2 regions of the Nissabacter sp. SGAir0207 genome follow, and region 2 is predicted to be linked to the other one. Evidence: predicted binding sites of a transcription regulator. Region 2 holds the regulator's gene; the other holds the start of a gene.

Region 1 (15,922 bases), 1.3 Mb from region 2:
TGCTCCAGATTAACCAGCCGGCGATCAACAGCGCGATGAACGGCAGTAACCAGAAGGGGGAGAGCCGGCGCTTGTTTTTGACCCGCGCCTCAGTCGGCGTATTCGGCGTTTCTTGTTGCATGTGCATCCCAAATCAAACGGCTATCCAGCCAGTGAACGGCAAGAATAGTTAAGATCACCGCGCTGCCAAAGTAGAAAGCAGCCGGCCCCATAGTAAACGAGAAGAGTTGATCGCGGTTGATGAGTGACATCATCAGCGCAATCACAAACAGATCCAGCATCGACCAGCGGCCAATCCAGGTCACCAGACGCAGCAAGCGGATACGGGTTTTCAGGCTCTGCTGGGTACGGAAATGGATGCTGAGCAGCAGCACCAGCAGCACGATAACCTTGGTAAACGGCACCAGCACGCTGGCGATGAAGACAATGCCAGCAATCGGCACATTGCCGGAGGTGGCGAGGGAGACCACGCCAGAGAAGATGGTGTCCTCCATCCGCTGGCCATTGGTGTAGATCACCGAGATGGGCAGCAGGTTGGCCGGTAGCAGGAAGACCATCGAGGCAATCAGCGCCGCCCAGCTCTTTTGCAGGCTGTGGCGGCGGCGCAGGCGCATCGGCACATGGCAGCGCGGGCAGCGGCCACGGCTGTCGGGGGTGCCGGTGAAGTGGCACGCCAAACAGAGGCGCAGCTGCTCAGGCGTCTCCGTGGGCCGCGGCTGCGGGTAGAGCCGCCGCCAGAGCTGGTCAACGTTGAGGTGGATCAGCAACAGCAGCGTCAGCAGCAGCATCGCCAGATAGGCGGCCAGCGCCGGGCCGGGGGAGATGTCGGCGAAATCCTTGACCTTGATGCAGGCTACCGCCATGCCAATCAGGTAGATGTCGAGCATCACCCACTCCTTGACGCGATCCAGCATCAACAGCACCGGCCGTAGGTTCATCCCCAGCTGGCGGCCGATAAACAGGTAGAGGATCGCCAGCACCAGCGTTAGCGGCGCGCCGAGGGTACAGAAGGCGACCATGCTGGCGGTGAGCGGCGAGCCTTGCTGGGTCATCAGCCCGATGCCGTCGAGCAGCGAGGCGGTAATGCGCGTACCGAGCAGGCGGATGGCGATCAGCGGCTCGCTGAAGGCAAAGGGCATCAGCACCAGCGCGGCCACCGCTACCGCCGCCAGCCGCGTCAACGACCAGTCATGGCCCTTCTCAATGCGGGCATTGCAGCGAGGGCAGTAGGCGACCTGGATGCGTTGCAGCGGAGGCAGGGTAAACAGCGCGTCGCATTCACCGCAACGTCGGTAGTGGGCCTGCGGCAGGGGGCCGGAGAGTGACTCTATTTTCATGATCCCGGTCTCGGCATAAGGTGCGTGAACAGCCTGGATGGGGTCTGTGCCACCTGGTTACAAAAAAACGCGCGCGCCCGGCAGGCTCTCTGGGGCACAATCCGCTCCCGGCCTTGCCGGCCGGCCGGCGCGATCACTTTTTGATGCGCGTCCAGAAACTTAGCGTAGCGTGAAATTAGGAAGTGATCAGGCATGGCTGGGAGAAATCCGGCAACTTCGTGCCGCCAACATACCGCGACACGGGGTGTTTTGTGAAGTAACCGCCGATTAACCTTGTGACGATACGCATTTAATGCTTATTTTATAGGGGCTAAGCGCAGTGCGACGCTGGCTGTCCCCACAGATTCTATGGTCATAACATGAATAAAGAAGCATTCTACACCGAATTAAAACGTGACATGGGCGCGCTGCTGGCCGGCGAGACCAACTTTATCGCCACCCTCTCCAACGCCAGCGCGCTGCTCTATGAGCGCCTGGAGGGCGTCAACTGGGCCGGGTTCTACCTGATGGATGGTAAAACGCTGGTGCTCGGGCCGTTCCAGGGCAAGATTGCCTGCGTGCGCATCCCGGTTGGGAAGGGCGTGTGCGGCACCGCCGTGGCCGAGGGCACCATTCAGCGCGTGGCGGACGTCCATGCGTTCCCAGGCCACATCGCGTGCGACGCTGCCAGCAATGCCGAAATTGTCCTGCCGCTGCGGGTCAATGGCGAAGTGATTGGCGTGCTGGATATCGACAGCACCGTCTATAACCGCTTCGACCAGGAGGACGAAACCGGTCTGGCGGCCGTGGTCGAGACGCTCTGCACCCTGCTGGAAGCATGTGAAGCAGGAAAATATGTTCGCCTTTCTCACGATGATTAACGGATAACGTGGCATTTACTGATGGCGTCATTATAATGGCGCCTGTTCATGCCTGCGCCGGTTGGCAAACCCGTTGTAATCAGGAAATTTCATGGAAAATCAACCTAAGTTGAACAGTAGTAAAGAAGTCATCGCCTATTTGGCTGAGCGGTTCCCGCTCTGTTTCACCGCCGAAGGCGAAGCGCGCCCATTAAAGATCGGCATTTTTCAGGATCTGGTGGAGCGCGTCCAAGCTGAGGAGAACCTGAGCAAGACGCAACTGCGCTCTGCCCTGCGCCTCTACACCTCGAGCTGGCGTTATCTGTACGGCGTCAAAGTCGGCGCGCAGCGCGTAGACCTTGACGGCAACCCGTGCGGTGAGCTGGAAGAGCAGCACGTCGAGCACGCGCGTAAGCAGCTGGAAGAGGCGAAAGCTCGCGTCCAGGCCCAGCGCGCCGAGCAGCAGGCCAAGCGCCGCGAAGCCGCCGCCGCTAACGGGGAAGCCCCGGAAGCGCGCCGTCCGCGCCCAGCGGGGAAAAAGCCTGCGCCGCGCCGTGACAACGCCGCTGCCCAGGAGCCTCGCAAGCCGCGCCAGCCGCGTCCTCAGCAGGCCAAAGCGCCACGTGCTGAACGCCAGGATAGCCCGGCCCGCCAAACGGCGCCCGTCACCGATATCTCGAAACTGCAAATTGGCCAAGAGATCAAAGTCCGTGCTGGTAAGAGCGCGATGGACGCAACCGTATTGGAAATTGCCAAAGACGGTGTCCGTGTGCAGCTCTCTTCCGGTCTCGCGATGATCGTGCGCGCAGAACACTTGCAGTTCTGATACGGAGGCCAACCCAGGCATGAACAAATTTGTCAGATTGACCGCGGTAGCGGGGCTGTTGCTGGCGGGCGCAAGCTTTGCCAATGACGCACCCGTGACCCTGGATACGCTTCCGCAGCTCCAGCAGGAGCCGCAGGATGCCACCGTCAGCGAACGCGTGACGGCCCGTTTTACCCGCTCCCACTATCGCCAGTTTGACCTGGACAGTGAATTCTCCGCCAAAATTTTTGATCGCTACCTCAATATGCTGGACTTCAACCACAATGTGTTGATGGCCGCGGATGTGGCGCAATTTGCGGACAAGCGGGGCGAGCTGGGCGACGAGCTAAAAACCGGCAAGCTCGAGACCGCCTATGCCCTGTTCAACCTGGCGCAGAAACGCCGGTTCGAACGCTTCCAATATGCTTTGACGGTGTTGGCCAAACCGATGGACTTCACCGGCAATGACACCATTGACCTCGACCGCAGCAAAGCGCCGTGGCCGAAGGATATCAATGAGCTGAACAGCCTGTGGGACGCGAAAGTCAAATATGACGAGCTGAACCTCAAGCTGACCGGCAAAGATGAGAAAGAGATCCGCGAGATCCTCAACAAGCGCTATCAGTTCGCCATCAAGCGACTGGCGCAGAGCAACAGCGAAGATGTGTTCCAGCTGATGATGAACGCCTTCGCCCATGAGATCGATCCGCACACCAACTACCTCTCGCCGCGCAATACCGAGCAGTTCAACACCGAGATGAGCCTCTCCCTTGAGGGGATCGGCGCGGTGCTGCAACAGGATGATGACTACACCGTCATCAACTCCATGGTGCCGGGTGGCCCGGCGGCCAAGAGCAAAAACATCACCGTGGGCGATCGCGTGGTCGGCGTCGGCCAGAGCGGCAAGCCGATGGTGGATGTGATTGGCTGGCGTCTGGATGACGTGGTGGCACTGATTAAGGGGCCGAAGGGCAGCAAAGTGCGCCTGGAGATCCTGCCAGCTGGCAAGGGCACCAAAACCCGCACCGTGACCCTGACCCGCGAGCGCATCCGTTTGGAAGACCGCGCGGTGAAGATGACGGTGAAGAACGTCGGCAAAGAGAAAGTGGCGGTGATGGATATCCCCGGCTTCTACGTTGGCCTGACGGATGACGTCAAGGTGCAGTTGCAGAAGATGGAGAAGCAGCACGTCAACAGTCTGGTGATTGACCTGCGCACCAACGGCGGCGGCGCGCTGACCGAGGCGGTGTCGCTCTCCGGCCTGTTTATTCCTAGCGGCCCGGTGGTGCAGGTACGTGACAACAACGGCAAGGTGCGCGAAGACAGCGACACGGACGGCGTGGTCTACTACAAAGGCCCGCTGGTGGTGCTGGTTGACCGCTTCAGCGCCTCGGCGTCCGAGATCTTCGCTGCGGCGATGCAGGACTACGGCCGTGCGCTGATTGTCGGCGAACCGACCTTCGGCAAGGGCACCGTGCAGCAGTACCGCTCGCTCAACCGCATCTATGACCAGATGCTGCGCCCAGAGTGGCCGGCGCTTGGCTCAGTGCAGTACACCATCCAGAAGTTCTACCGGGTGAATGGCGGCAGTACCCAGCGTAAGGGCGTAACGCCTGATATCCTGATGCCGACCGGCGTGGAAGCGGCGGACACCGGCGAAGCGTTCGAGGATAACGCCCTGCCGTGGGACAGCATCAACGCGGCTACCTACAGCAAGACCGGCGACATGAAGCCGTTCGTGCCGGAGCTGCTGAAGGCCCACAATGACCGCATCGCCAAGGATCCTGAGTTCCAGAGCATCGCGCAGGACATTGAGAAGTACAAAGCGACCAAGGACAAGCGTGACATCGTCTCCCTCAACTTCGCCCAGCGTGAAAAAGAGAATCAGGAAGATGACGCTACCCGCCTGACGCGCATCAATGAGCGCTTCAAGCGTGAAGGGAAAAAGCCGCTGAAATCACTCGACGATCTGCCGAAGGATTACCAGCAGCCAGACCCTTACCTGGATGAGACGGCGCACATCGCGCTGGATCTGGCCGGGGAGTTGAAGACTTCAGACCAGACCACTGCCGCGAAGTAAGCGGCAGGCCAGAAAAGGCGCACCGAGGTGCGCCTTTTTTTATGCCCGGAAAATATTTCGCTTACACTTTGTCATGATGCGAGACAGATCGCTGCATTATGTAAAGTTTTGTGATTTTAGCAGCTTAAGCGCGTTCAACGCTTGAAACGAGCGGGGAAGCCCATAGGATCTAGGGGGGCAGGCATGTGGCCTGTGTACCATTTCAACAAGAGGAAGTGACATTTTATGATGCGTATAGCGTTATTCCTGCTGACCAACCTGGCAGTCATGGTGGTCTTTGGGCTGGTGCTCAGCCTGACAGGGATCCAATCAAGCAGCGCCATGGGGTTGATGATCATGGCCGGGTTGTTTGGTTTCGGCGGCGCATTGGTTTCGCTGCTGATGTCCAAATGGATGGCGCTGCGCGCCGTTGGCGGCGAAGTGATTGAACAACCCCGCAACCAGACCGAGCGCTGGTTGATGGATACCGTGCGCCAGCAGGCGCAACAGGCGGGCATTGCGATGCCGCAGGTGGCGATTTACCATGCACCGGACATCAACGCCTTTGCCACGGGCGCCCGCCGCGACAAATCGCTGGTGGCCGTGAGTACCGGCCTGTTGCAGAGCATGAGCCAGGCCGAAGCGGAGGCCGTGCTGGCCCACGAGATCAGCCACATCGCCAACGGCGACATGGTGACCATGACCCTGATTCAGGGTGTGGTGAATACCTTCGTCATCTTCATCTCCCGTATGCTGGCGCAGGTGGCGGCAGGCTTCCTCGGCGGCAACCGTGAGGAGGAGGGCGAGGGTGGCAACGGCAACCCGCTGATCTACTTCGCTGTGGCAACCGTGCTGGAGCTGGTGTTTGGCATTTTGGCCAGCATCATCACCATGTGGTTCTCGCGCCACCGTGAGTTTTACGCCGATGCAGGCTCCGCGAAACTGGTGGGCCGTGACAAGATGATCGCCGCGTTGCAGCGTCTGAAGACCAGCCACGAGCCGCAGGAGGCAAGCAGCATGATGGCCTTCTGCATCAACGGCAAGAACAAGTCCTTGAGCGAGCTGTTCATGTCGCACCCGCCGCTGGATAAGCGCATTGAAGCACTGCGCAGCGGCCAGTACCTGAAGTAAGAGTGCACCAAGAAAAAGCCCCGCAGAGCGGGGCTTTTTTTATGCGCGTGGCGAGGGGCCTTTGGCCGCCGTGCCAGGTTGGGTCATGCGCAGGAAACTCACTACCGCGCCACCCGCGGCCAGCGTACCGGCCAACAACAGCGAGGCGTGGGTGCCGTTGTGGTCAAACAGGTTGAACATCAGCGCCACCAGCGCCGCCCCGGTGGTCTGGCCGAGCAGGCGGGCAGTGCCGAGCATACCGCTGGCGCCGCCACTGCGGTTGCGCGGTGCGGCGCTGATGATGGTGTGGTTGTTCGGGGATTGGAACAGCCCGAAGCCCGCACCGCAGATTATCATCCGCCAGATGATGTCCAGATCGCTGGGGTTGTCCGGCAGGAGCGCCAGTGAGACAAGGCCCGAGGCGAACACCGCCAGACCAATTCCCCCCAGCAGCCCGGCGTGGTAACGCTCCACCAGTCGGCCCGCGATGGGCGCCAGCACCATGGTCGCCAGCGGCCAGGGCGTCAGCAGCAGCCCGGTCGCCACCTCATCACGTCCCACCACCGTCTGCAAGAAGAACGGCAGCGAGACAAACGCCAGCATCTGCGCGCTAAAGGAGCAGATCGACGTCCCCAGTGACAGGGCAAAAATCGGGATGCGCAGCAGGTCAACCGGCAGCAACGGGAAGGGCTGGCCCAGCTGGCGACGGACAAAAATCACGCCCACCACCGCCAGCGCCACTAACTCGCCCAACGTCAGCAGCAGGCTCTGCCCTTGGGCAAAGCCGCTCAGCGCGCTGATCAGCAGGCCGAAGGTCAGGGCATTCAGGATAGCGCTGACCAGATCGAATTTCTGCCCCTGACTACGGCTGTTGGCTGGCAGGAACTTCAGCCCCAGCAGCAACGCCAGCAGGCCAATCGGCAGGTTGATGGCGAACAGCCAGGGCCAGGAGGCGAAGGAGAGGATGCCAGCGGCCACCGTTGGCCCGGCGGCGGAGGAGACCGCGACGATCAGCGCATTGATGCCCATGCCGCGCCCCAAATAGCGCTGCGGGTAGATAATGCGAATCAGCGCGGTATTGACGCTCATGATGGCCGCCGCGCCAAACCCCTGTAGGATACGGGCGATGGTCAGGGTGGTCAGAGAGTCTGAGAGCGCGCAAAGCAGCGAGGTAAGGCTGAACACCAGCAATCCCGCCTGATAGATGCGCCGGTAGCCAAGGATGTCTCCCAGTGACGAGAGGGAGAGCAGGGAGATGGTGATGGCCAGCTGGTAGGCGTTCACGATCCAGATAGAGGCGGCCGGGCTGGCATTCAGGTCATGGGCGATGGTCGGCAGCGCCACGTTGGCGATGGCACTATCCAGCACGGACACGGTGATGCCCAGCGCAATCGCCAGGATCGCGCCATAACGTTGGGGGACGGGCAGGCCGTCAGCTTGGGTTGCGGTCATAAATCCGATGTAATGGAGAGCAAAAGGTATAAAATATTAACATGCTAACCTTTTATGGCGGCCCGCGATGGGCATTAGATAACGCCTTTTTCACCCGCCCAAACAGTCAATTATAGTGCAGGGACTTGCGCAGCTGGCTGGGACTGATGCCAAACGCCTTTTTAAACGAGGTGGAAAAATTGTTGCTGTCGCTGAAACCGCAGGCGAAGGCGATTTCGGTCAGGGTGTCATCCGAGGATTGGATCTGGTACTTCGCCCGGTTGAGCCGCAGGGTGTTGAGGTATTTTTGGGGCGTCTGGCCGGTGTGGCTGAGGAACTGGCGGTGTAGGGTGCGCGGCGTGATATAAAACCGTTCAGCAAGCGCCTCCCAGTTCACCTCGTCCAGCGGGTTTTGCTGTAGATAGAGCAGAATCTGTTGCAGCTTATCCTGATTGGAGTCGCTGTGGCTGATGCGGTAGCGGCCCTGATGCAACAGCAGCAGAATGCGCAGGAACAGCGTCTCCTGGCGGCACTGCTCAATCAGGGGCACCGGGCTGGTCTCCTGCCGCATCTCATCCAGCAGGCTTTTCAGCGCCTTTTTCAGTGTCGGGCTAATGTTCCAGACACAGCCATCATCCGGCGTTGGCAGCAGGTGAGTGAAGTTTTTGATAAAGGTGAAGTTATCACTGGGCCGGTAGAGGATATTGACCAGCCGCAGGTCATCCACCTGCTCAAACAGATGGCGGTCGCTGGCGTTGATGTAAAAGCACATGCCGCAGTTGATGGTGTACGGGAAGTCGTTCAACACATGCAGGCCGCTGCCGCCGTCAACAATGAAGATTTCGTTGAAGTCATGGGTGTGCTCTGGGAAGGGTTCCTGAGGCTCACGGAATGCCAGGGCCACCGCATCTTCCCGGTGCGGGAAGTAGTCATCACTGCGCAAGGTATACATACGTTTCTCTCACTCAGACAGGCCGCGCCGCAGCGGTCAGATAGGGGTATGGTGTTAATTAAAACGCATAAATAAAAAAAATAAACCGACGTTTCATTAAATTGTGACGCAGGTGAGATATTTTCGCATTTGGCATGAGAAAGCGTGAAAGGGCGGAAAAAGTGCCGTAGATTGCTATGGTGATTGCATTTCTCTTATACTGAATTGCTGTTCTGATTTTTTTAAAACCCATTCATGCCCGCGGCCATTGGTCGCTGAAACAGGTAAGACACCATGGCGATTGCAGATCTTGATAAACAACCCGATTCCGTCTCATCCGTGCTGAAAGTCTTCGGCATCCTTCAGGCGCTGGGGGAGGAGCGGGAGATCGGCATCACCGAACTTTCGCAGCGGGTGATGATGTCCAAGAGCACCGTCTACCGTTTTCTGCAGACCATGAAGTCATTGGGCTATGTCGCGCAGGAGGGGGAGTCGGAGAAGTATTCACTGACGCTGAAGCTGTTTGAGCTGGGTGCCAAGGCGCTGCAAAACGTCGATCTGATCCGTAGCGCGGACATCGAGATGCGTGAACTCTCCAAATTGACGCGCGAGACCATCCACCTCGGGGCGCTGGATGAGGACAGCATCGTCTACATCCACAAAATTGACTCGATGTATAACCTGCGCATGTACTCGCGCATTGGCCGCCGCAACCCGCTGCACAGCACCGCCATCGGCAAGGTGCTGCTCGCCTGGCGTGACCGTAATGACGTGGCTGAAATCCTGTCGCAGGTGGAGTTCACCCGCAGTACCACGCGTACCGTGGGCAGCGCCGAGGAGCTGATGCCGGTGCTGGAGACGGTGCGCGAGCAGGGCTACGGTGAGGACAATGAGGAGCAGGAGGAGGGGCTGCGCTGCCTGGCGGTGCCGGTCTTTGACCGCTTTGGGGTGGTGATTGCTGGCCTGAGCATGTCCTTCCCCACCATCCGTTTCTCGGAAGAGGCCAAGGCCCACTACGTGGAGATGCTGCACACCGCCGCCCGCAATATCTCTGAGCAGATGGGCTACCACGACTACCCCTTCTAAATTGCAGCCATAAAAAAAGGCCGGGATAACCCGGCCTTTTTTGTGTGCGATGCGCTTAACGGTGTGCCAGTTCGGCGCTCTCGTCTGCGTTCATCACGCTCTTGTCGGTCTGGCGCATCAGCTGGCTGGTCACCGTACCGGCGGTCATGGAACCGCTGACGTTCAGCGCGGTACGGCCCATGTCAATCAGCGGCTCCACAGAGATCAGCAGCGCCACCAGCGTCACGGGCAAGCCCAGCGCCGGCAGCACGATCAGCGCGGCGAAGGTCGCACCGCCGCCCACGCCTGCCACACCGGCTGAGCTGAGGGTCACGATGCCTGCCAGAGTGGCGATCCACGCCGGGTCAAACGGGTTGATGCCCACGGTCGGGGCCACCATGACTGCCAGCATCGCCGGGTAGAGGCCGGCACAGCCATTCTGGCCGATGGTGGCACCAAAGGAGGCGGAGAAGCTGGCGATTGACTCCGGCACGCCAAGGCGGCGGGTCTGCGCTTCCACATTCAATGGGATGCTGGCGGCGCTGGAGCGGCTGGTGAAGGCGAAGGTGATCACCGGCCAGACCTTGCGGAAGAAGCGGCCAGGGTTAACGCCGACGCCTGCCAGGAACAGCGCGTGTACCACGAACATGATGCCGAGGCCGAGGTAGGAGGCGACCACAAAGCTGCCCAGCTTGATAATGTCCTGCACGTTGGAGCCAGCGACCACTTTGGTCATCAGCGCCAGCACGCCATACGGGGTCAGCTTCATCACCAGACGCACCAGCTTCATCACCCAGGATTGCAGGGTGTCGATGGCGGTCAGCACGCGCTCGCCTTTGACTTTGTCATCTTTCAGCAGGTGCAGCGCGGCCACACCCAGGAAGGCGGCGAAGATCACCACGCTGATGATGGAGGTCGGGTTGGCACCGGTCAGTTCGGCGAACGGGTTTTTCGGCACGAAAGAGAGCAGCAGCTGCGGCACGGTCAGGTCAGAGACCTTGCCCGCATAGTTGCTCTGGATGGCGGCCAGACGCGCGCTCTCCTGCGCACCCTGCACCAGCCCTTCGGCGGTCAGGTTGAACAGCCAGGTCACGAACACGCCGACCAGTGCGGCGATAAGCGTGGTGATCAGCAGCGTACCGATGGTCAGCAGGCTGATTTTGCCGAGCGACGAGGCGTTATGCAGCTTGGCAACGGCGCTCAGGATAGAGGCGAACACCAGCGGCATCACAATCATCTGCAACAGCTGCACGTAGCCGTTACCAACAATATTGAACCAGCTGATGGACTCTTTCAGTGTGGCGCTCTCTGCGCCATAGACTGCTTGCAGCCCCAGGCCAAACAGCACGCCCAGTACCAGACCGGCCAGCACCTTTTTCGCCAGGCTCCATTGGGTGCGGCGGGTCAGCGCCAGCAGCCACAGCAGCGCGACAAACACCACGACATTTATGACGAGCGCAAGGTTCATACTCATCTCTCCAGAAGTAAACGGGTTAAACAGTGAATCATTTTCAGGTTGGCCCACTTTGCAGTGCCTTCACCTGATAAAGCGATGGCGCATAGGGTAACAGGCCGCATCGCGCGGCCTTATAACCAGATCTTATGGCTTATAACTTTTTGTATTTTTTTGTGCGATCTTTCACCGGCTTGATGATAAGCCGGTCAGATAGATGTGAAGTTTTTGATGAGCGCGCTGACATCCTGCAAGTGCAACATGCTGGCCAGCGCTGGCCCTTGTTGCCACCAGACCGCCAGCCCCACCAGCAGCAGGCAGAGGGTGCGCTCCCGCTGGTTGCCGCGCTGGCTGTTGAGGATCGGCATACGGAAGCGCCAGCGGAAGGGCCACAGCAGCGGTACGCCAGCCGGGGTCAGCATATCTGCCACGATGTGGCTGAGGTAGCCAACAATCATGGCATGCAGCACATCCAGCGGGATGCCCCACTCCGGCGGCAGTTTGGCGCGGAACAGCAGAATGCCGATCGCCACTGCCAGCAGGCTATGGGTAAAGCCACGGTGGCCAAACATGCGCGAGATCGGGACGGAGATCCACTTCAGCCGTCGGCCAAGCAGCGAGCGGGGGTGATCAATGTCGGGCAGCAGGGAGGTAACCAGCGCGCCGGGAATAATGTGCCACCAGTCGCCTTGGGCCAGCTCAGGGGTAAGCTCGGCCTTTTTCGCAAAAATGGCGCAGGCAACGGAAAAAATGAGATGCCCTTCGGCGGTCATAACCAAACATCCTGACGGGTAAAACTGTTATTTTATCCAGTATAAGGCATATTCAGGGACGGCGGAAGCGGTGACGGTGTAACTATTTGCAAGCACAGGGAAATATCGCGCATAAAAAACGCGGCCATTGGCCGCGTGATAAAGGAAAGACGTTAGCGCGCCAGCCAACCGCCGTCAACCGCCAGCGTGTAGCCGTTGACATAGTCCGAGGCTTTGGACGCCAAAAATACCACCGGCCCCATCATATCCTCTGGCACCCCCCAGCGGCCCGCCGGGATGCGGTCGAGGATCTCCTTGCTGCGATCCTCATCCTCACGCAGTTGCTGGGTGTTGTTGGTTACCATGTAACCCGGCGCGATGGCGTTGACGTTGATGCCATGCTTCGCCCACTCGTTGGCCAGCAGGCGGGTGACGCCCAGCACCGCACTCTTCGAAGCGGTGTAGGAGGGGACGCGGATGCCGCCCTGATAAGAGAGCATTGAGGCGATGTTGATGATCTTGCCGCCGTCGCCCTGCTGGATAAACTGCTTCGCCACCGCTTGCGACAGGAAGAAGACGGTTTTGATGTTGACGTTCATCACCTCATCCCACTCCTGCTCACTGAACGCCAGGGCGTCCTGGCGGCGGATAATGCCCGCGTTGTTGACCAGGATATCGATGCGGCCAAAGTGCGCCACCGCCTGCTCCAGAATGCCGGGGATCACCTCGATGCTGCTCAGATCCGCCCGGATACTCAGGAAGCGACGCCCGAGCGCTTCCACCGCCTGTTGGGTCTCGCCAGCGTCAGAGTGGGTGACGCCAATAATGTCGCATCCCGCCTGCGCCAGCCCGATGGCCATTCCCTGACCCAACCCGGTGTTGCACCCCGTTACCAGGGCCACTCGATCTTTCAGTTCAAACGCGCTCAGCATCATCGTTCACTCTCTTATGGCAGCTGTTTTATGCAGGTGAAGGTCACGGCGTCTAGCGCAGGTCGCGGACGGCGACGTGGTCCATATCGCCGAAGACCTGATTTTCGCCGATCATGCCCCAGATGAAGGTGTAGCGCTTGGTGCCGACGCCCGCGTGGATTGACCAGCTGGGTGAAATCACCGCCTGCTCATTCTGCACCAGCAGGTGGCGCGTCTCCTGCGGCTGGCCCATCATGTGGAACACGGCGGTCTCTTCATCCATGTCGAAGTAGAAGTAGACCTCCATCCGGCGCTCATGGGTGTGGCACGGCATGGTATTCCACAGATTGCCGTCGGCCAGCTTGGTCAGCCCCATCGTGAGCTGGCAGGTGGGGAGCACATCCGGCACGATAAATTTGTTGATGGTGCGGCGGTTGCTGGTGGCGTCCTCGCCCAGCGTCTGCGGCGATGCCTCGGCCAGCGTGATTTTGCGGTTGGGGTAGGTGGTATGTGCCGGCGCGCTGTTGTAGTAGAACTTGGCCGGGCGTGATGCCTCGACGCTGCTGAACTCCACCACCTCTGCACCTTTGCCGACGTATAGCGCCTCTTCGTTACCTACCTCGAAAGTTTCGCCATCCACCACAATCAGCCCCGGCCCGCCAATGTTGATCACGCCCAGTTCGCGGCGCTCCAGGAAGTAACTCACCCCCAGCTGCTTGCCCACCTCGCCGCCAATCGAGACCGTCTTCTGCACCGGCTTGATGCCGCCAATGATGATGCGGTCGATGTGGCTGTAGGTCATGGTGTAGGTATCGTCTTCGAAAATCTTTTCGATCAGGAACTCACGGCGCAGGCCGGCGGTGTCGAGCTGTTTGGCGTGGTCGCTGTGGATGCTTTGACGGACTTGCATGTCAGTGCCTCATAGGGATTGGGGAGGAAGGGAGAGGGATGCGCCGGGCAGAGGGAGAGGCCGCGTGGCAGCGACAGCCTGCCCATCTTGGGCGCCCGGTGCATCCTCGTCTTCACAAAGCATAGTGCCGGCGGTATATGAATTCAATAAAAATGAAATGACGTTTTATTTATACTTTGAGCGGCGTCATGCTTTTGCACCCGGCAACTGACGCCCAGCCGGACGGGGCTGCTATCATTGCCCAAGTAATCCCACTTATGGCGACAGGAGCAGGGCATGAACACATTCTTTTTTGATCAGGAGACCCCGTGGGAAGATCTGGGGCGGGGCGTCAGACGCAAGGTGATGACCTGGAGCGAAGATTTAATGATGGTGGCGGTGCAGTTTGATGAGAGGGCGATCGGCACGCCGCACAGCCATGAGATCCATGACCAGATCGCCTACGTCGCCGCTGGCAGTTTTGAGGTGGAGATTGAGGGGGCGAAACGGGTGCTGAAAACCGGCGACGCCTACCGGGCGGTAAAACATGAGATGCACGGCGTGGTGGCGCTGGAGCCAAACAGCCTGCTGATTGACACCTTTTCGCCAAAACGCGCCGACTTCCTCTAAGTGCGTGAACGGGCGGCACGCCGCCCGCCATGCCGCCTTAGCGCAAGTGCGCCGCCGTCAGTTGTGCCAGAGAGTCCAGCCGGATGTCAGCCAGCGCCCAGCGCACGTCCCCCCGATCCCCCGGCGCGGGCACCACGATAGAGCGCATCCGCGCCGCCTTGGTGGCGATCATGCCGTTGACTGAATCCTCCAGCGTTACGCAGTTCAAGGGATCGACCCCCAGTTGCTGCGCCGCCAGCAGGTAGACCTCCGGGTGCGGTTTGCTGTAGGCGAGGGGCTGGGCCGAGACGCGCACCGGGAAATCCGCCTCCAGCCCAAACATCGCCAATACCCGGTCAATCATCATACGCGGCGAAGCAGAGGCGATGCCGATTTTCAGCCCCAGCTGGCGACAGAGCGCCAGCGCGTGGCCGACGCCCGGCAGCAGCGGCTGTTGCTGCTCAACCAGCGCCAGGGTGCGGTCAATGATGCGCGCTGCCACCTCCGCCTGACTTGGGCCTTGCCACGGCATCGTTTGATACCACATCGCCACCACCTGATCGATGCGTAACCCCAGCGTGTCGGGCAGGCTGTCACGCTGGGAGAGATCCAGCCCCAGCGTGCCGAAAATATCCAGCTCGGCTTGAGTCCATAGCGGCTCTGAATCAATCAGCAGGCCATCCATATCAAAAATCACGGCGTGTATCGGGCGAACATAGGCCATGCGCAACGGCTCCTCGTGGCAAGTGAACGGAATCTGCCGCCACTGTAGCACCGTGGCCGCGCTCTGCTAAATGATTAAATGGTTGGGCGGAATTTCTATCTGTGGGTAAACTTGGCAGATGGAAATCACGTCTATACAAGGGGAAACCATGACGTATCAACAGGCGGGGCGCATCGCCGTGCTCAAAAGGATTGCGGGCTGGGTGGTCTTTATCCCGGCGCTGCTCTCGACGCTGGTGTCATTGCTGAATTTTATCTACGCGCAGAGCAAGCAGACGCAGGGCATCAATGCGGTCATGATCGATTTCATGCATGTGATGATTGAGATGGCCCGCTTCAATACGCCTTTCCTGAACACTTTCTGGCAAAATTCGCCGGTGCCCGTGCTGGGGCAGGGGTTGGCCGGTGCCAACCTGATGTTCATCCTCATCTATATTTTGATCTTTGTCGGACTGGCGCTGCGCGCCTCGGGCGCGCGGATGTCACGTCAGGTGCGCCATGTGCGTGAAGGGGTGGAGGACCAGATGATCCTCGAGCAGGCGCGCGGCACGGAGGGGCGCAGCCGGGAGCAGGTGGAGGAGAGAATTAGCCTGCCGCACCACACCATCTTCCTGCAATTCTTCCCGCTCTATGTGCTGCCGGTGATCATTGCGGTGCTGGCCTGGCTGGTGCTGCGGCTGGTGGGGCTGATTGCCTGAGGCCGCGTCTCAGGCATTCTCTGGGTAGAGCAACTGGTCGACGGCGCGCTGCGCCGCCACCAGATGCTGGCCGCCAAACAGGTTGCTGCGGTTGAGCAGGGTATAGAGCTGGTAGAGCGGCTGGCGATCCAGAAAGTCAGCGGGCAGCGGCCAGATGCTCTGGTAGCCGTCATAGAGCTGGGCGGCAATCTGCGGGTAGCGCGGCAGCAGCGCCAAATCGCACTCGCGGTCGCCCCAGTAGCAGGCTGGGTCAAACAGCACTGGCCCCGACGGGCCAAGGGCGCAGTTACCCGCCCACAGATCGCCATGC
Region 2 (15,922 bases):
AGGACTTCAGCGCCACCGCACCGAGCGGCTTGTCCTTGTTCACTGCGGCCAGCCCCTCGTCGGTCAGCAGGTAGTTCTCCAGGAACTCGGTCGCCAGCTCCTTGTTCGGGCTGGCGGCGTTGATGCCAGCGGTCAGCACGCCGACAAACGGCTTGGACGGCTTGCCCTTGAAGGTCGGCAGCAGGGTGACGCCATAGTTGATCTTGCTCTGCTCAATGTTGCCCCACGCCCACGGGCCATTGATGGTCATCGCCGTCTCGCCCTTGTTGAAGGCCGCCTCGGCAATGGAGAAGTCAGTGTCGGCGTTGATGTGCTTGTTCTTCACCAGATCGACGATGAATTGCAGGCCAGCCTGCGAACCGGCATTGTTCACGCCGACATCCTTCACGTTGTACTTGCCGTTCTCCAGCTTGAAGGCGTAGCCGCCGTCAGCGGCGATGATGGGCCAGGTGAAGTAGGGCTCTTGCAGGTTCCACATGATGGCGCTCTTGCCCTTGGCGCGCAGCTGCTTGTCCAGCGCCGGGATCTCCTCCCAGGTCTTCGGCGGGTTCGGCACCAGATCTTTGTTGTAGATCAGCGACAGCGCCTCGACGGCCACCGGGTAGCCGATGATCTTGCCGTCAAATTTCACTGCGTCCCAGGTGAAGGGGAAGATCTTGTCCTGCGTCGTTTTTGACGGGTTGATCTCCGCCAGCAGGCCAGACTGCGCGTAGCCGCCAAAGCGGTCATGCGCCCAGAAGATGATGTCCGGGCCGTCGCCGGTGGCCGCCACCTGCGGGTACTTCTCCTCCAGCTTGTCCGGGTGCTCCACGCTGACCTGGATGCCGGTGTCTTTTTCGAAGCGTTTGCCCACCTCCGCCAGCCCGTTGTAACCCTTGTCGCCATTGATCCAGATGACCAGCTTGCCCTCCTCAATCTTGGCCAGCGCCGGCGCGGACAGCACCAGGGTAGCCAGGGCGGAGAGCGCCAGGGTGCGGGTAAAGCGGGTGACGCCAGAGCGATGATGTGTGCGAGTCATAATCCTGTCCTGTTATCCGTGACTGAAGGCAGCGGCGCAGGCAGCCAGCAAGCGGGCGCGGCCATAGGGAGTACTTTCAACGTCGCCATAGTCAGTCACAACCCGAACTGGCCTCATCCTCCCCCCCTCTACGCCCCCCGCAGGCTTTCTGTGATCGCCATAACATTTCAGCGGGTTATGTGGGATCAGGCACAAAATCAGCCGACGATTTTTGTAAGGGCGATCACGAATTTGCTTTTCGCCGGGAACTTTCGCCACGCCACGATCTGCCCCCGTCCTCCCGGCTCCTCCCCCATGAAAAACCTTGTTACGGATGATTACCGAATGCCATCAAAGCCGCATCCTGTGCTCCAACTATTCACCGCACCGATTAATGGCAGAAAGGAGTCCGGCATGGCGGGCGTTACGCTGCGGCACGTACACAAGGCTTACGGCGAGGCCGTCATCTCCAAGGACATCAACCTGGAGATTGAGGACGGCGAGTTTGTGGTATTCGTCGGGCCATCCGGCTGTGGCAAGTCCACCCTGCTGCGGATGATCGCCGGGCTGGAGGAGATCACCTCCGGCGACCTGCTGATCGGCGAGAAACGGATGAACGAGGTGCCCCCGGCGGAGCGCGGCATTGGCATGGTGTTCCAGTCCTACGCCCTCTACCCGCACCTGTCGGTGGCGGACAACATGTCGTTCGGCCTGAAGCTGGCGGGCGCGAAAAAGGCGCTGATTCACCAGCGCGTCAATCAGGTGTCAGAGATTTTGCAGCTGGCGCACCTGCTCGACCGGCGACCCAAGGCGCTCTCCGGCGGCCAGCGCCAGCGCGTCGCCATCGGCCGTACGCTGGTGGCGGAGCCAGACGTCTTCCTGCTCGACGAGCCGCTCTCGAACCTTGACGCCGCGCTGCGGGTGCAGATGCGCATTGAGATCTCCCGCCTGCACAAGCGCCTGAAGCGCACCATGATCTACGTCACCCACGATCAGGTGGAGGCGATGACGCTGGCCGACAAAATCGTGGTGCTGGACGCCGGCCGCGTGGCGCAGGTGGGCAAACCGCTGGCGCTCTACCACTACCCGGCCAACCGCTTTGTCGCTGGCTTCATCGGCTCGCCGAAGATGAACTTCCTGCCGGTCAAGGCGATCGCCGCCGAGACGGAGCGGGTACAGGTGGAACTGCCCAACCGCCAGCAGGTGTGGCTACCGGTGGCGGGGCGCGACGTCCAGCCCGGCAGCAACCTCTCGCTGGGCATCCGCCCGGAGCACCTGCTCCCCTGTGACCAGTCCGAGGTCACGCTCGAGGGCGAGGTGCAGGTGGTGGAGCAGCTCGGCAACGAAACCCAGATCCATATCCAAATCCCAGCCCTGCGTCAGAACCTGGTCTACCGCCAGAATGATGTGGTGCTGGTAGAAGAAGGTGCAACATTCGCCATCGGCCTGCCGCCGCATCGCTGTCATCTGTTCCGTGAGGATGGCTCGGCATGCCAACGGCTGCATGACGAGCCAGGCGTTTAAAGCACGCACATGCCATCAGGCAAATCCATAACAGGAGATTTTGAGGATGACTACTCTGCGCATTGTACCTCTGGCACTGGCGGTGGCAGCCGGCGTGATGTCCACCCAGGCCGCGGCGGTGGATTTCACCGGCTACGCCCGTTCCGGCATCGGCTGGACTGGCAGCGGCGGCGAACAGCAGTGTTTCCAGGCCACCGGCGCCCAGAGCAAATACCGTCTGGGTAACGAGTGTGAAACCTACGCCGAGCTGAAACTGGGGCAAGAGGTGTGGAAAGAGGGCGACAAGAGTTTCTACTTTGACACCAACGTTGCCTACTCCGTCTCCCAGCAGAATGACTGGGAAGCGACCGACCCGGCCTTCCGCGAGGCCAACATCAAGGGCAAAAACCTGATCGATGCCCTGCCGGGCGCCACCATCTGGGCCGGTAAGCGCTTCTACCAGCGCCATGACGTCCACATGATCGACTTCTACTACTGGGACATCTCCGGCCCCGGCGCAGGTCTGGAAGACGTTGACCTTGGCTTCGGTAAACTCTCGCTGGCGGCAACCCGCAACACCGAGAGCGGCGGCTCCATTGGCTACATCAATGACCAGCGCGATGAGGTGGACACCTCCAACGACGTGTTCGACGTGCGTCTGGCCGGGCTGGCAATCAACCCCGGCGGCACCCTGGAGCTGGGCGTGGACTATGGCCGTGCCAACGCGCGTGACGGCTACTCACTGGATGACAACGCCAGCAAAGATGGCTTCCTGTTCACCGCCGAGCACGTCCAGAGCTACATGGATGGCTTCAACAAACTGGTGGTGCAGTACGCGACTGATGGCATGAGCACCAACAACCAGAACGCTGGCCGCTCGCAGGGTGGGCTGGTGAACAATGACGGCCACATGATCCGCCTGCTGGACCACGGCGCGATTACCCTGGCTGAGAAGTGGGACTTGATGTACGTCGCCATGTATCAGGATGTCGACCGCGACAACAACAACGGCACCACCTGGTACACCGTGGGTATCCGCCCGATGTACAAGTGGACGCCTATCATGAGCACCCTGCTTGAGGCCGGTTACGACAACGTCAAGTCGCAGGAGACCGGCGACCGCAACAGCCAGTACAAGATCACCCTGGCCCAGCAGTGGCAGGCGGGCAACAGCATCTGGTCACGCCCGGCGATCCGCGTGTTCGCCACCTACGCCAAGTGGGATGAGAAGTGGGGCTACGACGACGCTGGCGTGGCGGCGCGTGACACCGGCCTGACCACCTTCAGCCGTGGGGATGATGATGAGATCACCTTCGGCGCGCAGATGGAGATCTGGTGGTAAAGCCTGACGCCGCCGGGCAACCCGGCGGCCATCCGCGTTATGGATTTTGAGATTAGCCGGCGCAGTGCATTGCCTGCCTGACGCCGGCGCTCCTGCTCGATAAAAAGGGTATAACAATGAAAAAGACACTGCTTTCCCTCAGCCTCGCCCTGAGTTTTGGGGTGCTGGCACCGATGGCGGCACACGCCGTCTCCCTGACCTCTTCTGAGCCGGTTGCCGTCTCCCATGACGTCGCGACCGCGCCAAGTCTCTCCAGCGCCGCGCTCCAGCGCCTCCCCTGGACGCCGCTGGTGCCACCGGCCAACCAGAGCGTGACGCTCGGCGGCACGCGCCTCAATGAGGGCGACGTGCAGGGCAGCGTGGCGGCCTTTGCACTGCCCGCCGATCGCGGCTCGCTGGAGATCCGCCTGACCAGCGTGGTAGAGGACAAATCCGTCTACGCGCCAAACGTACTGGTGCTGGATGAGCAGATGCGCCCGGCGGCCTTCTACCCCAGCAGCTACTTCCCCTACCACCAGCCGGGCGTAATCGCCAGTGACCGGCTGGAGGGCACCATGAAGCTAACCCCGGCGCTGGGCCAGCGGCAGATCTACCTGCTGGTCTACACCACCCGGCAGGATCTGGCGCGCAGCACCACGCTGATCGCCCCAGCCAAAGCCTATGCCGCTGGCGTCGGCAACGCGGTACCAGACATCCCTGATCCGGTGGCGCGCCACAGCGATCGCGGCACGCTGAAGATCAAAATCAGCGCCGAACAGCAGTCCGGCAACATCATGATTGGCCAGCCGACAGCCGCCGCGCCTGCCGCGGTGATTGGCGGCGCCCCGGCCCCAGCCGCCGCCCCGTCACAGCCCGCCCCGGCGGCCCCGGCCCCGGCCAAACCTTCTGCACCGGTGCTGGATGACACAGAAACTTACTTCAATCAGGCCATTCGTCGGGCGGTGCAAGCCGGCGATATTGATAAGGCCCTCAAACTGTTGGATGAAGCGGAGCGCCTCGGCTCGAAAACCGCGCGTCAAACATTTATCGGCAGCGTGAAAGGCAAGGGGTAACTCCCCACGTCGCCGGTGATGGCTGGAAGATTGGTGCGCCCCGGCGCACCCTTTTTTCCCGCTGTAGCCGGCCTTTCTCCCCTAATGCCCGCCAGTTATCTCAAACTCGTTAGCGGGTTGTTAACACACCCATTCCCCCCCGGCCATTCTGCGCTACAATAGCGCCTTGTCACCCTCTGACCCCGTAACGGAACCCCATGCCTGATTTGCCCACTATCCCTGCTTCCCTGCGCTGGCTCGGGCCGCACGACGCCGTGCCGCCGCAGATTGCCGACTGGCTGAATGAGATGGGGTCGATGACCCGCCGCTTTGAGCAGTTCTGCCGCCAGGTGACGGTGCAGCCGGTCAACGAGGGGTTCATCCGCCGTGCTGAACTGCGGCCGGAGGAGGCGGAGGCGCTGCCTGACAGCCCGCGCTACTGGCTGCGCGAGATCGTGCTGCTGGGCGACGGCGTGCCGTGGCTGCTGGGGCGAACGCTGATCCCGGAGGAGACGCTGACCGGCCCGGATCGCGCGCTGGTAGACCTCGGCACCATGCCGCTGGGGCGCTACCTGTTTGGCGGGGCAGAGCTAAGCCGTGACTATATCCATTTTGCGACCGTTGCCATGCCAGCGCTGCGCTGGGCCAGACGTTCACGCCTGCGCCTGTCGGGCAAGCCGCTGTTGCTGACGGAGCTTTTTCTTGCGGACGCGCCCATCTACCGCGCGCCGCAACCAAATGATGTGGGGGAGAGATAGGTGGAGGCAAGTTTGACCCAGAGCAAATGGCGCGCGTACTGCCGCCTGATGCGCATTGATAAACCGATCGGATCGCTATTGCTGCTGTGGCCGACCCTGTGGGCGCTGTGGCTGGCGGCGGGCGGCCTGCCGCCATTGGACATCGTGGTGGTGTTCGCGCTTGGCGTGTTCTTTATGCGCGCCGCAGGCTGCGTGGTGAATGACTACGCCGACCGCAAGTTTGACGGCCACGTCAAGCGCACCGCCGGGCGGCCGCTGCCGAGCGGGCAGGTCACCACCGGGCAAGCCAAGGCGCTGTTTTTGGCGTTGGTGCTGATCTCCTTCGGGCTGGTGCTGACGCTCAACCTGATGACCATCGCGCTGTCGCTGGTGGCGCTGGCGCTGGCCTGGAGCTACCCCTTCATGAAGCGCTACACCCACCTGCCACAGGTGGTGCTGGGCGCGGCGTTCGGCTGGGCGATCCCGATGGCCTTCTCCGCGGTGGGCGAAACGCTGCCGCTCACCTGCTGGCTGCTGTTCATCGCCAACCTCTGCTGGACGGTGGCCTACGACACCCAGTATGCGATGGTGGATCGCGATGATGACCTAAAGATTGGCATCAAATCGACCGCCATCCTGTTCGGCAGCTGGGACACGCGCATCATCGGCCTGCTGCAACTGGCGACGCTGGCGCTGCTGGTGGCCGTTGGTCTGCTGGCGCAGCTGGGCGGCATCTACTACCTGTCGCTGGCGGTGGCCGGAGCGCTGTTTGTGCGCCAGCAGCGCACCATTGCCAAGCGTGAGCGCGATCCCTGCTTCCGCGCCTTCCTGAACAATAACTACGTCGGCATGGTGCTGTTCCTCGGCATCTTCCTCAGTTACGTCTAGCCTGACCGCGGGCGCGTAACCATAAAAAAAGGGCACAGCAAGCTGTGCCCTTTTTGTTGCCTGAAACGTGGCGCTACCCGGCGATCAGTTCGCCTCCGGGTCAGCCACAGGCGTCGGCTCCACCGCGCCCAGTGCGTCCGCTGGGGTCATCACGCTTTCGATGGTCAGGCGCACTTCCGGCGTCATCAAATCGCTCAGCATATTATAGACCGACAGGGTGTGCTCCTGGATGGCATCACCGACATCATTGATGTAGCCCTCGGCGCGCAGCGTGCCGACCAGCGTCGAGAAGACCGCCTTGTCAAAGAACTCCGGCGCGTTGATGCCGTGCAGCACCGACAGGCGCTGGGCCATGCTGCGGCTCTCCTTCTCCAGCGCGCCACGGCTGATGCTCGGGTTGGCGCTCAGCAACGAGAAGGTGATGGCGTAGCGTTGCAGCGTCTCGCGCACGCCAGCCGCCAGCAGTTGCAGCGGACGGATGCGGGTCGGGTTGATGGATAGCTCGCCGTCGATGTCGATAATCAGCTTCTGGCGCGCCAGCTCATCACTCAGCGTCGCCAGCACCGTCGGCAGCTCCTCTTTGGTGATGTGCAGGAACAACTCGGCCTTCAGCATCGGGTAGATGAGGTCAATCTGGCGCAGCAGCTCCGCGTGGCTGACGCGGCGGTGGTGCATCACGATGCTGGCAATCAGCGACGGCAGCACCAGCAGGTGGTGGATGTTGTTGCGGTAGTAGGTCATCAGCACCGCCTGCTCACGTGGCAGGATGATGATGTCACCGATGTTATCCTTCTCCACCTCGAACTTGTTCATGTTCAGGGCGTGATCCAGCAGGCCAGCCGGCGTCTGGTCAGGCACCGTCACGTCGCCAGCGTAGGGCACGTTGCGCAGCAGTTGCAGGTAGCAGTCGAGCTGCTCCAGCAGTTGCTCACGGGTCAACGAGCGCTGGCGCGAGGCGAGCAGGGCGGTAGAGCAGAGGTTCATGGCGTTGGCCGCGGCGGCATTGTTGATGCGCACCATGATCTTGTCCGCCAGATCCTGCACCGTCGGCGTCAGCCAGCTTGGGCGCTGCGCCTCAATCGGGTCGATGGCATCACGCCAGGTCGGCACGTGCTGGTTGAGGTAGCTGGTGAGGTGCAGCGGCTCGCCGAAGTTCACATAGCCCTCGCCGAGGTTGCGCAGCTTGCGCAGCCCGCGCAGCATCTGCAGGAAGCCCTCTTTCTCTTTGGTCGCGCCACGCAGCTCCTTGGCGTAGGTGCCCACCTCCATCACATGCTCATAGCCGATGTAGATCGGCACGAGGGTGATCGGGCGGGTACCGCCGCGCAGCATCGCCTGAATGGTCATCGCCAGCGTGCCGGTTTTCGGCTCCAGCAGGCGGCCAGTGCGTGAGCGCCCGCCCTCGACGAAGTACTCCACCGAATAGCCGCGCGTAAAGAGTTCGCCCAGATACTCACGGAACACCGTGGAGTAGAGCTTGTTGCCCTTGAAGGTGCGGCGGATGAAGAACGCGCCCAGCCGACGGAAAATCGGGCCGGCTGGCCAGAAGTTCAGGTTGATGCCAGCGGCGATGTGCGGCGGCACCAGCCCCTGATGGTAGAGCACGTAGGAGAGCAGCAGGTAGTCCATGTGGCTGCGGTGGCAGGGCACGTAGACGATCTCCTGCCCATCCTGCGCCAGCTGGCGCACGCGATCGGCGTTGCTGACGTTGATGCCTTGGTAGAGGCGGTTCCACGTCCAGCTCAGGATGCGGTCGGAGAGGCGCACTGTCTCGTAAGAGAAGTCCGCGGCGATCTCCTCCATCAGGGCGATGGCGTTCTGCCGCGCCTTGTCATGGGAGATCTTCTTGCTGCGCGCCTCATCTTCCACTGCCTTCTCAATCGCCTTGGAGGCCAGCAGCTTGTTGAACAGATCCTGACGGGCGGGCAGGCGCGGGCCAACGGCGGCCAGCCGCTGGCGGGCGAAGTGCATCCGCGCGACGCGCGCCAGCTTCTGCGCGATGGTTTTGTCGGTGCCGTGCTCGGTCGCCATGTAGCGCAGCGAGACGGTATTGGAGAAGCGCACAAAGCTGTCGCGCCCCAGCCACACCACGGCGAAAAACTTCTGGATGCCGTTGAGCAGCCGCAGGTGCGGCATCATCTGGCCATCCCCCTCGCGGCCCGGCGAGCGGCCGAACATCACCGAGACCGGCAGCATCTGGATGTCGAGCTGCGGGTTATTGCGGTGCAGATCGAGGTAGTCGTGGAACAGCTTGACCGACTCCTCCTGCGGGGTGTAATAGCGGAAGAAGCGTGGCCCCTGGCCGATGAACACATGGCTCGGCAGGTGGTGGCCATCAATCTCCAGCGGAATTAATGGATCGGGCAGGTTCTGCGCCAGGCACTGCTGCCGCAGGGTCAGAAGGTCTGCCTTCGAATCATAGGGTAAAACGTAAAGTACCGGCCGGGTCGGATCCAGGCGGAGTTCCGTCACCGGATCGGCAGGTATCACCTTGCTTCTTACCAGCAATTTGAGCGGTAAGTTCAAAAGGGAGTAGTAAAGTTTGCGCCAACCTGACATAAAAATGTAAAGCCTCATATAAGCGATGCGCCGCAAGGATATCAGAAAGCCGGTTTGATATCTTTCGTCCCGAGCGGATGAATAGCCGCTAAAATATTGTTAATTCATCTTAAGGTGCAGAGCGTATGGCAAATCAAACAACCGGGTTGGTCCGTATCTATAAAGCGGCCGGTTATTCGGTAAAAGGACTGCTGGCAGCCTGGAAAAATGAGGCTGCATTCCGACAAGAGGCCATGCTGGCCATCCCGGCCATCATCCTGGCGTTCTGGCTGGATGTGACCACCGTTGAGCGCATCCTGATGGTCGGGGCCATCGTGCTGGTGATGATCATTGAGATTATCAACAGCGCGATCGAGGCCATTGTCGACAGAATCGGGCCGGAGTTGCATCCGCTCTCGGGCCGCGCCAAGGATCTTGGCTCGGCGGCCGTTGCGTTGGCTATCATACTGACACTTTTCGTCTGGGCAATGGTGCTGCTGCCCCATTTGTCATAACTTGCGAAGATTTACGCAAAAGCGCACGGTAAACAGTGCAAAATGCACCGGAACCGGGGATTTTTCGCCTGTCAGGTTTTCAACTGCGCCGTAGCTGTATATACTCCCAGCAAGACTGTATAAACAACCAGGGGGCGGGATGAAAGCACTTACCACCAGACAGCAAGAGGTCTATGACCTCATTCGCGACCACATTTCCCAGACCGGCATGCCGCCGACGCGTGCCGAGATTGCGCAGCGCCTGGGTTTCCGCTCGCCTAACGCGGCAGAAGAGCACCTGAAGGCGCTGGCGCGCAAGGGTGTGATTGAGATTGTCTCCGGCGCCTCACGCGGCATCCGCCTGCTGATGGAAGAGGAGAACGGCCTGCCGCTGATTGGCCGCGTCGCCGCCGGCGAACCGCTGCTGGCACAGCAGCACATTGAGAGCCACTACCAGGTTGACCCGGCGATGTTCAAGCCGAGCGCCGACTTCCTGCTGCGCGTCAGCGGCATGTCGATGAAAGACATCGGCATTCTGGATGGCGACCTGCTGGCGGTGCACAAGACCCAGGATGCGCGCAACGGCCAGGTGGTGGTGGCGCGCATTGATGATGAAGTTACCGTCAAGCGCCTGAAAAAGCAGGGCAACATTGTGCACCTGCTACCGGAAAACAAAGAGTTCACCCCGATCGTGGTTGACCTGCGCGAGCAGACCTTCTCTATTGAAGGGCTGGCCGTCGGCGTCATTCGCAACGGCGACTGGAGCTAACGGCATAGGGCGCAGTGCAGGAAGCGGCTGCGCCAGCCGGATACAGTCCTGAACTCCTGATAACGCCCCCTCGTGGGGCGTTGTCGTTTCTTCTCCCTGCCCGTGAGCGAACTGATGCCACTGATTGCCGCCCTACGGTTCGGTGAGACCGACCGCCAGCTCTGGCGTTTGGCGCTGCCGATGATCTTCTCCAACGTCACCGTCCCGCTGCTGGGGCTGGTAGACACCGCCGTCATCGGCCACCTCGACAGCCCGGACTACCTCGGCGGCGTCGCGGTTGGCGCGATGGCGACTAGCTTCCTGTTTATGCTGCTGCTGTTCCTGCGCATGAGTACCACCGGCATGACGGCGCAGGCGTTCGGCGCCCGCGATCCGGCGCGGCTGGCGCGGGCCTTTATGCAGCCGCTGCTGCTGTCGGTTGCCGCGGGCCTGCTGATTTTGCTGTTCCGCCACCCGCTGATTGAACTGGCGCTGGGGCTGGTGGGCGGCCATGCCGCGGTGCTGGAGCAGGCGCGGCTGTTCCTCGAGATCCGTTGGCTCAGCGCGCCAGCCTCACTGGCGAATCTGGTGATCCTCGGCTGGCTGCTGGGGGTGCAGCACGTGCGCGCACCGGTGCTGCTGCTGGTGATAGGCAACCTGCTGAACATTGTGCTCGACCTGTGGCTGGTGATGGGGCTGCACTGGGGCGTGCAGGGCGCGGCGTGGGCAACCGTCCTGTCGGAGTACGCCACCCTGCTGCTCGGGCTGTGGCTGGCGGCGCGCGTCATGCGGCGGCGTGGCATCAGCCGGGCCATGCTGGCACAGGGCTGGCGCGGCGATCTGCGGCGGCTGCTGGCGCTCAACCGCGACATCATGTTGCGCTCGCTGCTGCTGCAACTCTGTTTCGCCTCGCTGACCATTCTGGGCGCGCGGCTGGGCAGTGAGACGGTGGCGGTCAACGCTTTGCTGATGAACCTGCTGACCTTTACCGCCTATGCGCTGGATGGCTTTGCCTACGCGGTGGAGGCGCACTCAGGTGAGGCGTATGGCGCGCGCAACCGCGGGCAGTTGCAGGCGGTGTGGCAGGCCGCCTGCCGGCAGGCCGGGCTGGTGGCGCTGGCGTTCGCGGCGCTCTATGCGCTGTTTGGGACGCAGATTGTCGCGGCGCTCACCTCGCTACCGGCGCTACATGCGCTGGCGCAGCACTATCTGGGCTGGCAGGTACTGCTGCCGCTGGTGGGCGTCTGGTGCTACCTGTTGGATGGCATGTTTGTCGGGGCGACGCGTGGCCGTGAGATGCGTAACAGCATGGCGGTGGCCGCCGCGGGCTATGGCCTGACTCTGCTGACGCTGCCCTGGCTGGGCAACCATGCGCTGTGGCTGGCGCTGACGGTGTTCCTGGCCCTGCGTGGTCTGGCGCTGGGCTGGATCTGGCGCCGCCACTGGCAACAGGATAGCTGGTTCCCGGCAGGCGCCTGATGCGCCGTCGGGGCTAGCAGGCGGACATTCGCTGTTACATCTGCTAAGAGTTATTATCACTTCGCGTTACCGCCTGTTTTCCCGCTCTTTTTATGCGCCCCTGCGCCCGGCCGTGCCCGTTTTTCAGGTTAATCTGACTACAAAAGCGGGCAAATTCCGCATGACCTACTACAATTATTCATACGGCAGGCGCTGATGGCGCTACCCGAGCGGTAGCCCCGGAGCCGGGCATGATAGAGAGGATGTCGTTTTCATGCCCCGCAGGCTCCGTCCCTGCCTCAATGATCACACCGGCTATGGAGATGCCTCCATCAGCCTCATCTGAACCAAGGTCAGGTAAGGAGATTATGATGAATAACGATCAAGCAGGCGGTAACTGGAAACAGTTCAAAGGCAAAATTAAAGAGCAATGGGGCAAGCTGACCGATGATGATATGACCACCATCGAAGGCAAACGCGAACAGCTTGTCGGCAAAATCCAGGAGCGCTACGGCTACGAGAAAGACGCAGCCGAGAAAGAGGTGAAAACCTGGGAAGACAGCAACAAATACAAATGGTAACCCCGGCCATTTGAGAGGTTCCGGCTTACCGGCCTCATGGGTGATGCCACTCACCCCAGGTAAGCCAGCATTAAGAATCCAGGGCTCTTCAGCTGCTCCTACCCGATAAGCGAAGATACGGATGATGCGGCACAAGGATGTGCCCTTTCTTATTTCCCCACCCGATTAACGCTTCTTCACCACGATGCTATGGTCGTGTCCGCAAGCGTGCTTATCCTCACAGCTCTCCACTTCACGGCATGGCGTACAGAGACCGTGGGCCTCCACCACGCTATGGCGCATGGCAAAGCCCGTCTCTTGGGCCAGTTTCGCCAGGATCTCCTCGATGCCTTGGGTCGTCTGCTCGGTCACCTGGCCGCAGCGGTCGCAGATGAACAGTGCCGAAGCGTGGGTCGGCTCCTCGAAGTGGTGGCAGAGCACGTAGCTGTTGGCGGACTCCACGCGGTGGATGAACCCCTGCTCCAGCAGGAAGTCGAGGGCGCGGTAGACCGTCGGTGGCTTGGCCTGTGGCTCGGACTGGCGCAGCAGATCCAGCAGGTCATAGGCGCTGATGGCACCGGGCTGCAACGCCATCAGGCGGAGCACTTCCAGCCGCTGCGGTGTCAGGCGCACGTTGCGCTGTTGGCACAAACGCTCAGCCTGAGCAAGGAGGGTGTCCTGAAGGGTGGTGGTCATGGCAATATTCCCGGCGCAAAAGAGAGAGGGATTTTACCACGTTTAGCGCAAATCGACGAATCTGCCAGCAGATGGTGGCGGCGCGTGCGCGCGGTGGCCTGTTAAAATTGCCGGATCGCTGTACAATAGGGGTTTGCCTGCGGCACTGCGCCGCCGTGCCGCGCCTGTTGCTAACAGGCTATCTTTTATCAATTCCCCGGAACCGCCCGATCCTGCTATGACGACTTCACTCTCTGCCCCGGCCACCGCGCCCGGCGTGGCGCCGACCCGTCCGCCGCATACCTTCTCTGTCGCGCCAATGCTCGACTGGACCGATCGCCACTGCCGCTACTTCCACCGCCTGCTGAGCCGCCAGACGCTGCTCTACACCGAGATGGTGACCACCGGCGCGATCATCCACGGCAAGGGCGACTATCTGGCCTATAGCGAAGAGGAGCACCCGGTGGCGCTGCAACTGGGTGGCAGCGATCCGGCGGCGCTGGCGCACTGCGCCAAACTGGCAGAGCAGCGCGGCTATGACGAGATCAACCTGAACGTCGGCTGCCCCTCTGACCGCGTGCAGAATGGCATGTTCGGTGCCTGCCTGATGGGGCAGGCCGCGCTGGTGGCGGACTGCATCAAGGCGATGCGCGACGTGGTCTCGATCCCGGTGACGGTAAAGACCCGCATCGGCATTGACGATCAGGACAGCTACGCCTTCCTGTGTGACTTCATCGACACCGTCTCTGGCCGTGGCGAGTGCGAGATGTTCACCATCCATGCGCGCAAGGCGTGGCTCTCTGGCCTCAGCCCGAAAGAGAACCGCGAGATCCCGCCGCTCGACTACCCGCGCGTCTACCAGCTCAAGCGCGACTTCCCGCACCTGACTCTTGCCATCAATGGCGGCGTGAAGACGCTGGAAGAGGCGAAAGCGCACCTGCAACATCTGGATGGCGTGATGATGGGGCGTGAGGCGTACCAGAACCCCGGCATTTTGGCGCAGGTGGACAGCGAGCTGTTCGGCAGCCAGGAAACCGCCCGCAGCGGGGTCGAGGTGGTGCGCGCGCTCTACCCCTACATTGAGAAAGAGCTGGCGAACGGCACCTATCTCGGCCACATCACCCGCCACATCCTCGGCCTGTTCCAGGGCATTCCGGGCGCGCGCCAATGGCGTCGTTACCTGAGTGAGAACGCCCACAAAGCGGGCGCGGATGTCGAAGTAGTGGAGCGCGCGCTCCAGTGCGTGCTCGCCCCCCGGTAAATTTCACCAACTGTTGGTGTTTTCCACGACGTCCCGCTGCACCCGGCGGCGGGGCGTATGCCAGATCAGCCACTTAGCGTCAAAGAAAAGTGGCACGCTTCTTGTAATACTCCTGCCAGAACTTTCTCTTCAGGAGCCTTGCCATGATTGAACTCTTTTTTGTTATTGGCTTCTTCGCCATGCTGATGCTGACCGGCATTTCACTGATTGGCATTGTCGCGGCCCTGTTGGTCGCCACGCTGTTCATGATGGTCGGCGGGCTGTTTACGCTTGTTATAAAATTGTTGCCTTGGCTGCTGTTGGCGGTGCTGGTGGTGTGGATTTATCGCACGGTGCAAAAGCCCAAACTGCGCCGTTATTAAGCGAAACGGTTACGCGTTGTCGTAAGAAGCGGCAAAAAGGTGCCAAAATTCAGGCGATTATTGCGCCAGCCGGCTAACAAAATCGTGCAAGCCAAACCCGCGGGCCGGGCAGGTTATGCGGCGAGGATCACAACCTGGCAGATTAGTCGGCGAAATAGGAAATTATGCATATTTTTTAACAAGGCGGGCTGTTAGGATGTCCGCAGCTTCTGGTTGCCGACCCGCTGGCGACCCCATTTTCATCCTGCCTGATGCGATAGATAATAGTCGCTGAAGTGACACCATCCGTCGGGCGCATCCGCTGTACCCCTACAATTACAGTGTGTCGCAGTAAGGAAGAGAATCGCGTAGACGTTCAGCGTTGCGCGAGGGCATGAGAGGGCTTCTTCGGAAGCCCTCTTTGCTTTTATAGGCCGGGGATCAGCAGGCTGGAGCCTTGGGTATTGCGCGACTGCAACACCTCATGGGCGCGCTTCGCCTCCGAGAGCGGGAAGCGCTGGCTCTCCGGCACCTCCACCTGAATCACGCCGCTGGCGATCAGCGCAAACAGCTCCTGGCTCGCCTCCACCAGCTCCGCATGGCTGGCCACGTAGGCGTTGAGCGAGGGACGGGTCACGAACAGCGATCCCTTCTGGTTAAGGATGCCCAAATCGACGCCGGTCACCGGGCCGGAGGCGTTGCCAAAGCTGACCATCAACCCGCGCGGACGCAGGCTGTCGAGGGAGTCGATCCAGGTCTCCTTGCCCACCGAGTCATACACCACGCCCACCTTTTTGCCGCCGGTCAGCTCCGCGACGCGCGCGGCGATCCCCTCACGCCGGTAGTTGATGGTCGCCCAGGCACCGGCCTGTTGCGCGCGCTCTGCCTTCTCGTCACTGCCCACGGTGCCGATCAATTTTGCGTTGAGCGCTCTGGCCCACTGGCAGGCGATCAGCCCGACGCCACCGGCAGCGGCGTGGAACAGGAACACCTCGCCCGGCTGGATCTCATGGGTCTTGCGCAGCAAATAGTAGACCGTCAGCCCCTTCAGGAAGGAGGCGGCCGCCTGCTCGAAGCTGATGCCGATGGGCAGTGGCGCGGCCTTGGCGGCTGGCACATTGTGCACCTCGCTATAGGCCCCCAGCCCGGACTGGGCATAGACCACGCGATCGCCCGGCTTCAGGTGGCTGACGCCGCTGCCGACGCGCGTCACCACGCCCGCCGCCTCGGTGCCCAGCCCGGAGGGCAGGCTGGCGGGCGGGTAGAGGCCGCTGCGCACGTAAGTGTCGATGTAGTTGATGCCGATGGCGCGGTTCTCAACCTGGATCTCGTGCTCGCCCGGCGCGGCG

What was found. Region 2 encodes LexA, which represses DNA repair genes until DNA is damaged. Its sites were predicted from a motif close to TNCTGTATGTACATACAGNA; they were not measured.
Region 1: C1N62_RS09660 (metal-dependent hydrolase) is a predicted target of LexA. The motif match lies at 11,826-11,845, and genes of this name have one in related genera.

Annotation. Positions count from the first base shown of each region.
Region 1 covers NZ_CP028035.1:2,209,736-2,225,657, reverse strand. The annotation lists gene C1N62_RS09710 (PqiB family protein) at 1-121, opposite strand, end outside; gene yebS (membrane integrity lipid transport subunit YebS) at 90-1,337, opposite strand; gene C1N62_RS09700 (GAF domain-containing protein) at 1,697-2,197, shown strand; gene proQ (RNA chaperone ProQ) at 2,289-3,002, shown strand; gene prc (carboxy terminal-processing peptidase) at 3,022-5,061, shown strand; gene htpX (protease HtpX) at 5,287-6,171, shown strand; gene C1N62_RS09680 (MFS transporter) at 6,211-7,602, opposite strand; gene rhaS (HTH-type transcriptional activator RhaS) at 7,709-8,533, opposite strand; gene kdgR (DNA-binding transcriptional regulator KdgR) at 8,807-9,598, shown strand; gene C1N62_RS09665 (L-cystine transporter) at 9,654-11,045, opposite strand; gene C1N62_RS09660 (metal-dependent hydrolase) at 11,240-11,803, opposite strand; gene kduD (2-dehydro-3-deoxy-D-gluconate 5-dehydrogenase KduD) at 11,956-12,717, opposite strand; gene kduI (5-dehydro-4-deoxy-D-glucuronate isomerase) at 12,767-13,603, opposite strand; gene C1N62_RS09645 (cupin domain-containing protein) at 13,880-14,212, shown strand; gene hxpB (hexitol phosphatase HxpB) at 14,250-14,915, opposite strand; gene C1N62_RS09635 (YniB family protein) at 15,064-15,612, shown strand; gene C1N62_RS09630 (fructosamine kinase family protein) at 15,622-15,922, opposite strand, start outside.
Region 2 covers NZ_CP028035.1:3,528,278-3,544,199, reverse strand. The annotation lists gene malE (maltose/maltodextrin ABC transporter substrate-binding protein MalE) at 1-1,018, opposite strand, end outside; gene malK (maltose/maltodextrin ABC transporter ATP-binding protein MalK) at 1,412-2,521, shown strand; gene C1N62_RS15895 (maltoporin) at 2,568-3,842, shown strand; gene malM (maltose operon protein MalM) at 3,959-4,894, shown strand; gene ubiC (chorismate lyase) at 5,092-5,631, shown strand; gene ubiA (4-hydroxybenzoate octaprenyltransferase) at 5,680-6,498, shown strand; gene plsB (glycerol-3-phosphate 1-O-acyltransferase PlsB) at 6,583-9,057, opposite strand; gene C1N62_RS15870 (diacylglycerol kinase) at 9,183-9,551, shown strand; gene lexA (transcriptional repressor LexA) at 9,691-10,299, shown strand; gene dinF (MATE family efflux transporter DinF) at 10,414-11,757, shown strand; gene C1N62_RS15855 (CsbD family protein) at 12,108-12,317, shown strand; gene zur (zinc uptake transcriptional repressor Zur) at 12,483-12,992, opposite strand; gene dusA (tRNA dihydrouridine(20/20a) synthase DusA) at 13,291-14,232, shown strand; gene pspG (envelope stress response protein PspG) at 14,376-14,594, shown strand; gene C1N62_RS15835 (quinone oxidoreductase) at 15,001-15,922, opposite strand, start outside.